3 regions of the Bacillus sp. OTU530 genome follow, and region 1 is predicted to be linked to each of the others. Evidence: riboswitches for the same ligand, from Rfam matches in the RefSeq annotation. Region 1 holds a riboswitch; each other region holds the start of a gene.
What was found. A riboswitch is a leader RNA that binds a small molecule or an ion and turns the genes downstream of it on or off. The one in region 1 is predicted to bind cyclic di-GMP.

Region 2: linked by a shared signal. The riboswitch ahead of AAHB12_RS20565 (aspartyl-phosphate phosphatase Spo0E family protein) and the one ahead of AAHB12_RS07665 (glycosyltransferase) in region 1 are both predicted to bind cyclic di-GMP.
Region 3: linked by a shared signal. The riboswitch ahead of AAHB12_RS13340 (thiamine pyrophosphate-binding protein) and the one ahead of AAHB12_RS07665 (glycosyltransferase) in region 1 are both predicted to bind cyclic di-GMP.

The regions. Positions count from the first base shown of each region.
Region 1 is NZ_JASATP010000007.1:174,503-177,784, reverse strand. It holds gene AAHB12_RS07665 (glycosyltransferase) at 1-1,502, opposite strand, end outside; cyclic di-GMP riboswitch class I at 1,681-1,770, opposite strand; gene tagU (polyisoprenyl-teichoic acid--peptidoglycan teichoic acid transferase TagU) at 2,140-3,048, opposite strand.
Region 2 is NZ_JASATP010000032.1:37,468-40,749, forward strand. It holds partial or broken gene AAHB12_RS31905 (hypothetical protein) at 1-37, opposite strand, end outside; gene AAHB12_RS20555 (hypothetical protein) at 122-592, opposite strand; gene AAHB12_RS20560 (YwbE family protein) at 697-894, shown strand; gene AAHB12_RS20565 (aspartyl-phosphate phosphatase Spo0E family protein) at 1,156-1,389, opposite strand; cyclic di-GMP riboswitch class I at 1,410-1,508, opposite strand; gene AAHB12_RS20570 (DedA family protein) at 1,887-2,483, shown strand; gene AAHB12_RS20575 (phosphatase PAP2 family protein) at 2,503-3,171, shown strand.
Region 3 is NZ_JASATP010000015.1:89,788-93,069, reverse strand. It holds gene AAHB12_RS31780 (BspA family leucine-rich repeat surface protein) at 1-683, opposite strand, end outside; cyclic di-GMP riboswitch class I at 1,452-1,537, shown strand; cyclic di-GMP riboswitch class I at 1,738-1,823, shown strand; gene AAHB12_RS13340 (thiamine pyrophosphate-binding protein) at 1,905-3,282, shown strand, end outside.

The DNA of each region.
Region 1 (3,282 bases):
GTCGTATACTCGGGATCAGGTCCATCATCAAAGGTTAGCACCACTTCCTTCGTTTTCGCATTACCTAAACGCTCCATCTCAGATGATTTAGGCATAGATTGATAAACTTCGCCCGAAATTTGACCGGAATCATTTAAAATAACCTCTCGCTTTCCCTGTTTCTGAGATGATGTAGATTGGAAAATACTACCCCCTCCAGAGCTGTAGATGTTGTCACTACTCTTTATATGACGCAGTGTATCAATCCCTCGATTCTCTAGAACATCCCAAACCGCTGGATCTTCCGTACCCAATCTCCATAACGCAACCCCTTTGACTCCAGCTGCTGAAGCCGTTTTTAATTGGTTATAGAATGTGGCACCATCTAAAAACCATAATTCGTGCAGCTTGTCTTTATCCGTATATCTCACGTAGGGACTTTTACTCATGTCATCCCATTGGACCCGCAAGTTTGCCTTATCTGCCATTCTCATAACATTTTCAAAGGATACTACCTTCCCAGGCTCACTGCTTTCCCATTCCCAGTCATAACCATAATTGCCCAAACTAACGACAAGCTTATCCTTGGGTATACGCGCAAGATTTTCTTGATACCACGTGGATGAGGCTATAGGACCTGGAGTTTGAAAGTTTTCATCATACAACATTACAACCATTTTATCTGAATATAGCTTTAATGCGTTATAATCAAATGCGTTGTCATTTGGAGGCATATCCATTGTCACTAGAAGCCCATCAGAATGAAACACGCCGTATAGCTCCTGCATAAAGCTTGTAAGCAATTCCTTATCTTCTGCCTTTATATTTTCAAAATCTATATTTATGCCATCATAGCCATACTTTTTAATTTGTCCATGTAAATCCTGTATGAGCTTTGACCTTGCTGGAGGAGAAATCAATAGGTTATGAACTACTTCTTGATTCCACTCATTATCAATTAAATTGCTAATTAAGGGAACTACCTTAACATCATGCTTTTTCGCTAAATCCCCTATATTCTTCTGAACGTCTTCTCCTAGTTCTAAGTTAGGCTGCACATGGAACCATTGGGGAATGAGAACATCTATCGTATCTATATTACGCTTTAATGATCGTTCACTATTCGGATCCCAATTCACATAGAACGCATACGTATCATCCATATGTATATCTTCTTTTTGTTGGAAGGTACTGTTTTTATCAGTATCAAAAGGTGTCAGAGGACTAGCAGCCTCCTTCCCTGATGGTCTAATATTTGAAAATTCGTTTACTTCTTTTGTATCCCACTTTGGCAGCAAAGGGCTAAGATATATACTTAAGCCAGATATAACTAGTATCATAAGAGCAAGAATGGCCAAACTACAGAGAAAACACCAGATTACAATCTTCCTTTTTCTTGAAGCATCTTCAAATACAAAGTTTCCATTAGCAGTTTCATAGCTTGAAATTGTTTGTTTACGTCGATCGTGACCCAAAAGATTCTTCATTCTTTTGTACATACCATTTGATAATATTTTAATCATGCAGCCACCTAACTTTACAGTATTCTCAGCTAAGTTATCACGTTGGAAATAGAGTTGAATATCAAAGCATTGGCTATTATCACAGTAGCCTCCTCTCATAATTTTGAACTGTCCTAAGCGTGAAAACACAAAAGCCTATCTTTACCTATAAATCAAATATCTCTTTCCTTAGGAGCTATTCGGTAACCCAGCCATCATAGCCCTTGAGCAGAACCGTAGACCTGAAGTTTTGCGTCCTTGCCTTTCAACAAGTTTGCCTTTATCGTAGCCAAATATATCATCAATCCTATCTTGTCTGACCTGCAAACAACCTAGCCATTAATCTACAGATTAGACTAACAAAGTTATTTCGGGGAGTAAATACATCTACTGGTTAAGATTGTATTACTTTTATTACCCTGCATAACATAGATGTTAAATACATTTACAATTGAATGTCAGCAAGCAGTGTATACTGAGGCACTCCAACAACACAAAAAGGGGGCTGCCCCAGAACCCCTGCACTATAAAAATTCGAAGAAAAATAGGAAATAGACCATCATAGAAATATTCATTTTACTCGGTTCCCTTAATAGTCCATTTCCCATTTCAGTTCAAAAAAGATCCGATTATGCTTTTAGCTCAGCCCGTATTCATGCTATTGTGCCGGTAATTCTAACTGCTCACGAAGTTTCTTGGATAGCTCCTGACGTACCTCATCAGAGACAATATAGTACCAAGTATCTCCCATCATTTGGCCTTCACCCTTGACTTCAATTTCCTCAATATTATTACGGGTTTCTCCATAATTTTGCTGAATCTTAAACATCTCATCTTGCGTTAGGTTTGTTCTCACATTTTTTTGAATCACGTCCAGGATTGCTCCATAGTTCGAAAGAGTTTCTATATTTTTGCCATTTTTGATCACAGACTGCATAACTTGGCGCTGTCTCATTTGCCGGCCAAAATCACCACGGGAATCGAGCTTCCTCATTCGGGAGTATGCTAAAGCCTCCTCACCGTTCAAATGGAGAGTGTCTTTCTCAAAGTGTATGCCCTGGTACGTAAAGTCTAGATCATTATTCACATCTACACCGCCTACTGCATTTACAATATCCTTAAATCCTTCCATATTCACTTCGATATAATATTGCACAGGTACATTTAAAAATTTCTCAACAGTCGCAACTGTTGTATCAACGCCCCCAAATGCATAGGAATGATTGATTTTATCCTTGACTCCCTTTCCGACAATCTCGGTGTATGTGTCGCGCGGAATACTTAGAATTTTCATAGATTGCTTAGTCCGGTTTAATGTAACCAGCATTAATGAATCTGAACGGCCCCGTTCCTCTCCGCGAGGATCAGCCCCCATTAACAAAATGGAAATAGGAGCACCCTGCTTCATATCTTCAGACTGTTTCGTGGAAGTATCGCGCTTTAACGGCTGATTCACCTCACTTAATGTTTTAGAAACGTTAGCGTACACTTGGTAGGTGTATATACTAGCTCCAAGTATAGCAAGTCCTATAACTCCTGATATCCAAGCTAATAGCTTCCTTTTCACCTTAGCTACCCCTTTCAAGTTATCTGCCTCATCAAAGTTGCAGAAAACCCATTTTTTGATTGCCAAATATATCTCATCACTTGCTAATATCCCCTATGCAAGAATGTTTCCTGTAAGAAAACGGCAAGTGTATTTTGCACATTGCATAACTATATTGCTAATCAAGGTGAACATTATATAAGTTGCATAATATAATATATTTACACCTTTTTTATCCAGTTAAAATTTCATCTT
Region 2 (3,282 bases), on a different contig from region 1:
AGTTTAACTTTGAAAGCTGTTCTCGAATTGCCGCAAATGTGGGTTTAACATCAGATGGTGTCTATAAGCAAAAAAGCCCATGATTTACGTTGTATATAAATCATGGGCTTTTTTGTAAGACTCATGCCCGCTTAAACCCTTCTTCCTCCAAATACTGCTTCGCTTCATTGTAGGAAGGAAACGTTCCATCAAGGTTTAAACCTGCATACACATTCCACATCTCATCCTCTTGGACTAAAATAAGCGATGCGTTATCTTCATTCACCCAGCGCTCCTCCTCCAAATCTCCAACGATTGCCACTTCAGCAGTTGATCGGGGTGCGAGGGATTGAATCGATTTTGCAATCACTGTGCGCAGCTCTTCCTCTGAGAAATCTCGGATATTAATCATGCCTCTGTCATCTGTATTATAGCTGCTTACATATTCTGCATAAACAAATCCATTTCCGTTTGGATGCAAGTGGTATACGACATTTTTCTTATCGCTTGCACTTTCCTCATAATGAAAATTTACACGTTTCATCGATACATCCTTGCGCTTAAGCTCCGGAAAAGATTCAATAATAGCGAGTTTTTGTTCAAAAGTTAACATGTTACCTCCATGTAGATGTGCATTATAGTTCAAATTATTATACCATTAGTAGAAGATAACACCAAAACTAAGCAAATTCTTAGGCGGAAAAGAGGAAATGATTTATGAATGATGGACGATATAGAAAAAATATTCAGGCTGGTCTAGAAGTGAATATTGTACTAAAAAAGGATCAGCGTACAGGAAATACGACGCGTGGAATTGTAAAGGACCTGCTGACGAATTCGCAATTTCATCCTCATGGAATCAAGGTTCGTCTTACAGATGGACAAGTAGGCAGGGTACAAACAATTGTTAACTAATAACAAACAAAAAGGGACAGATTCATACACTTACGAATCTGTCCCTTTTTATCTGATGACAACCATTTTCCCTACCTCGTCACAAATACTATGAGTTATAGGACAAACTTGGAGTTTTAACATGCAACCTAATTTAACTTTAGCTAGCTAATCACTACTTCAGGCAGTTGAACAATCCCCGATAGAAACGCTTATACCATCTCCATTAATCCTATGTTTGCTTATCCCTTATCATTTAGATGCTGCACACATTAATAATACCTATACAATTTGTCCCCTCATAGATAGGTTGATTAATTTGTCTAGTTGTTGACTGCATTTGATAGTTTTAGGATGAGTTAATCCATATAGTTTACCTAGATGAAGTAGTTGCCTTCTTTTTTGCTCAATAATGGCTGGGTTATTTTGTTTAGCATCCAAAAGTACGTCCATCCATTTCAAATCAGTAGAATCAGCTTGCTTGTCTTCCATCGGTAATTCAACTAGCACCTTCACCCTTGTAGTTCCCTCCGTATTACGGCAGCCCAGCAATCATAGTGGGAGCGGCATACCTCTCCCACCTTAGACCTGTAGCTTTGCGTCCCTATCTTTCAATAGGTTTGCCTTTATCGAAACTTTATTTTTTATCTATATAAATATGCTTTATTTTGTCAATATAGGAGTAACAAGAATCACTATTTGCTGCACTAGTAGCCTCTACAAAATTATTTCTATAGAATCCATCAACACCAAATGGCTCAGTCGTTCTCTTTAATCATTTTCTCATATTTTTACATTTTTTTCAATTATAGTTTTTAGAAAGTTTTACGAGTTGAACTACCTACTACCTTTACTCCCCACATCCTCACACTCCTCTTATACAGGCCATAACCCTCCTAGCCCAAATACTAAGCACATTGTAACAGGTATAAACCGCGCATAAAAAAAGAATACTGAGAAAAGCATCATCTCCGACCGATTCTTTTATTCCAATAGCATAGGAGTGTGAATGGATGGAGCACCAATTAACCTATCTTCTTTCACATTTTGGATATTATGGTATTATATTAGCCTTAATTGGAGGCATTATCGGACTCCCTCTGCCGGATGAAATCCTTCTTACCTTTATTGGATATTGCGTCTTTCAGGGAAACATAGCTTATATTCCTTCCTTACTAAGTGCTTTTTTAGGGACAAGCGGCGGCATTTCGCTTAGCTATCTATTAGGAATCAAATTGGGTTTGCCATTTTTAACAAGGTTTGGACCAAGGCTCCATATTACAGAAGACAGAATTAATAAAACAAGACAATTATTCACAAAACTAGGTCCTTATCTGCTTTTTATTGGATACTTTATTCCTGGCATCCGCCATATTACCGCCTATCTTGCAGGAATTAACGGGTACTCCTTTAAGAAGTTTGCACGGTATGCATACCCTGGGGCATTGCTCTGGTCTTTTACCTTTATTACGTTAGGAAGATCATTAGGAGGAAATTGGAAAATCATTGCTATGTATATCTCTAAATATCGTATATACCTTATGCTAGCTGCGGTTAGTATTATCTGGGGCGCCTATTTATTTTGGAAGAGAAGACAAAAATTGCAATGAATCTAAGGTGGTTATTTATATGAATTTAAAGCTTCAACTTACTACTGCTTTTATAATAAGTTTGTTATCTCTTATCGGCTTCAGCCTTATGGCTATTCTGATTAGCAAGCAAAGGATTATTTCATTTGATAGTACCGTTATAGCCTTTATTCAAGGCCTTGAGTCCCCAGCTCTGACAGCTATTATGAAATTCTTCACCTTTATTGGATCGACAAGTTCTGTTGCGATACTTGCTATGATTGCCTTATTTTTTCTCTATGTTGTACTCAAGCATCGATCAGAGCTGATTCTATTACTTACTGCCGTTTTAGGAAGCAACCTCCTTTTTATCACATTAAAGCTGTTTTTTCAGCGAGCCCGTCCGGATTTACATCGTCTGATCGAGGTAAGCGGCTACAGCTTTCCGAGCGGCCATGCAACAAATGCATGTACGCTATATGGAACTCTCTCCTTCCTACTATGGCGGCATATTCCTACTCGTTGGGGGCGTACCATCTTAATTATTATCAGTATCGTAATGATTCTCACAATTGGAATAAGCCGCATTTATCTAGGCGTACATTATCCTAGCGATATCATCGGCGGCTATTTTATTAGTACATTTTGGTTAACCACGCTCATTTGGTTTTATCAACGATATAGGGAAAAGCGATATATGCGGCAGCATGTCAATGGAAACAACAAATAACGATTACCCATATGAGATAAAATGCTGCATATAACAGGCTCTGCATACAGACAAATAATCCCCGTTCCTTTAAGGGATTTCTCTTGAAGGAATGGATAAACTAAACTATGT
Region 3 (3,282 bases), on a different contig from region 1:
GAATTAGGAATTGCAACAGATGGTAAAGATACACAAACTTTAGCTAAAGAAGTGCGCGATGTCCAGTTAAAGCAGGAAGCAAAGGAGCTTGGCATTTCCACTGACGGTAAAGACAGTGAAACACTCCAAAAAGAAATTCGTGATACAAAGGTGAAGGCTGAAGCAAAGGAGCTCGGCATTTCCACCGACGGTAAAGACAGTGAAACACTCCAAAAAGAAATTCGTGATACAAAGGTGAAGGCTGAAGCAAAGAAGCTTGGCATTTCCACCGACGGTAAGGACAGTGAAACACTCCAAAAAGAAATTCGTGATACGAAGGTGAAGGCTGAAGCAAAGGAGCTTGGCATTTCCACTGACGATAAAGACAGTGAAACACTCCAAAAGGAAATTCGTGATACAAAGGTGAAGGCTGAAGCAAAGGAGCTTGGCATTTCCACCGACGGTAAGGACAGTGAAACACTCCAAAAAGAAATTCGTGATACAAAGGTGAAGGCTGAAGCAAAGGAGCTTGGCATTTCCACCGACGGTAAAGACAGTGAAACACTCCAAAAAGAAATTCGTGATACAAAGGTGAAGGCTGAAGCAAAGGAGCTTGGCATTTCCACCGACGGTAAGGACAGTGAAACACTCCAAAAAGAAATTCGTAATACAAAGGTGAAAGCTGAAGCAAAAGAGCTCGGCATCTCTACTGACGGCAAAGACACAGAAACTTTAGTCAGTGAGGTGCGTGACGCGCAGGTGAAAAAAGATGCAAAAGAGCTTGGCATCTCCACCGATGATAAGGACACCCAAACATTAGCTAAGGAAGTCCAAGATGCGAAAGTGTTAAAGGCAGCAAAAGAGCTCGGTATTGATACAGCCAATAAAACAACAAAAGAGCTTATGAAGGAGATTTCTACTAAATCCCCTGAAACAGCAAAAACATTATTTCAAGATAACTATCATAACTTTGGCTATGATAAGGGAATAGGCGGCAAAGGCAGAGGAATGCGTTAATCTTCTGATAGCCTATGTATAAAAAGGGATTTCAAACAGACCGATACGGTCTTTGAAATCCCTTTTGCATATGTTTATCTCTCACATTTTGCAGCCTTTGTATACATATGTTGAAAATTTTTTGCTTTTCTCTCCCGGTAGTTTAGAATTCCCTTTAGTTTTTTATAAAGAAAACTCGCCGATTGGCAGGCTCTGCCCTTGAGTGAAGACAGAGGTGTAGTTGCACTTACACTATATTCCTAAAATTCCGGACTGCGTCGAATTTGCCTCCGAAATTTATACTTTCCTACAGTGTAAAAGAACTAATAATTTGTCGAATATTGGTTTATTTTATTCAGAATACGTGATAAATTATATTTAAATTTATTGAAAAGCGGATTTTCCAATTGTTTTACATGAATTTAGGAGCAATGTCACGCCACCTTGCAGCGTTAATTTGCAGCAGGAAAAATGAAATCTAAATAGGGCAAACTCGTCGAAAGTCGAGGACGCAAAGCCTACAGATCTACGGCAGTTGTGCTATGATGGCTGGGTTGCATAAATTTTTTGTTTACGCCCTATTTATGTCTATATAGGGTGTTTTTTGTATTTGCCAGTCCGCAAAATGAAACGGTTCCTAAATAATACATAAGTTAACGCCCATATAGATATATAGCATATTTAAATCGTGATACGAAGCGTTATATTTTTATGTCCTAAAGTACTGATAATAAATTTTAATTCGTAACAGGAAACAGCTAAATCTATATGAGGCAAACCCGTCCCAAGTCGAGGACGTAAAGCCTACAGGTCTACGGCAGTTGTACTATGATGGCTGGGTTACATAAATCTTTATTTTCACCCCATTTATGTCTATACAGGGGTTTTTTTATATTTGCTGAATCTCAAGCGAAAGGAATTTTAATGACATGAGAAAAGTTGCAGAAATCCTTGCTATTAATCTTAAGAATATGGGTGTACGTCATGCATTTGGTGTTCCTGGAAAACCTATTGTTCCAATTTTACTCGAATTAGAGAACCATGGTATTCAATTCAATCTAACTAGGCATGAAACTGGAGCTGGTTATATTGCTTCTGGTTATTCCTTAATGAATGATTCTATTGGAGTCGCAATAGGTACTTCTGGTCCAGGCGGCACCAATTTGCTGACGGCTGCGGCACAAGCAAAAGCATGGCATTTACCAGTTGTTTTTATTACAGGGCACCCCTCTGCTAAAGATATGGGTAAACCGTTTGGACAAGACTCTTCAGCATTTGGGACAGACTTAATAAAAATGTTTGAGCCAGTAACAAAATTTAGCGCACGCATAGACCGAGCTGAATCATTTAAAAGTATTTTTTCTCATGCTATTGAGAGCGCATTATATGGAGTGAAGGGACCTGTTCACCTTTCACTCCCTATGGATGTATTGGATGAGCAGGCAGAATCTTTTATTTTAGACATACCCGATGAAGCTCCACATGTGATAGCGACCCAAAAGGAGTTACAACAAGCCTTAGATTGTATTTTAACTTCTAAGCGGCCTGTCATGATTTTAGGAAAAGGTGTGCATTCCTCCAGAGCCTATGAGGAAGTCATTCGTTTAGCGGAAACCTTTAACATACCAGTCATGACAACACCTGGCGGAAAAGGAACATTTCCAACAACACATGATCTGTCCCTAGATGGGTTTGGACTAGGCGGCTCTGCAAAAGCTAGTGAGTATTTAAAGAATAAGAGTGATCTCATAATTGTAATAGGATCTAAGTTATCTGATATGTCTATTGTTGGACTGGATCCCGCTTTGTATCCAGATAAAATTATTCATTTTGATTACGACTATACGTTTATTGGCAAATCAATTCCTGTTGCAACACAGCTTGTTCTTGGTGACGCTAAGCATAATCTTGAGAGTTTATTAAAATTAATTAAGACAGATAGATTAGCTAAACCTTTTTCAAAGCCGCAGATACATATTAGTGCAGAGCTACAAAAGGAAACACCGATTACAGTTGAAAGGCTACTAGCAAAGCAAGTCATTGCTGCCCTAAGAGAGAATTTTCCCGCAGATACTGTTTTCTTTGGTGATGATGGCAGCCATTCCTTTTATGCTATTCAGCACCTAACACTGACAAAGCAGGCCACATTCTATTTTGATGATGTTTTTGGCGCAATGGGACATGCTATTGGTTTTAGTATTGGTGCGAAGTTAAGCAATCCTACTAAGCCTATCGTCTGTTTAACAGGTGATGGATGCTTTTTTATGCATGGAAATGAGGTTTCAACAGCAGTTGACAGCAATGCAG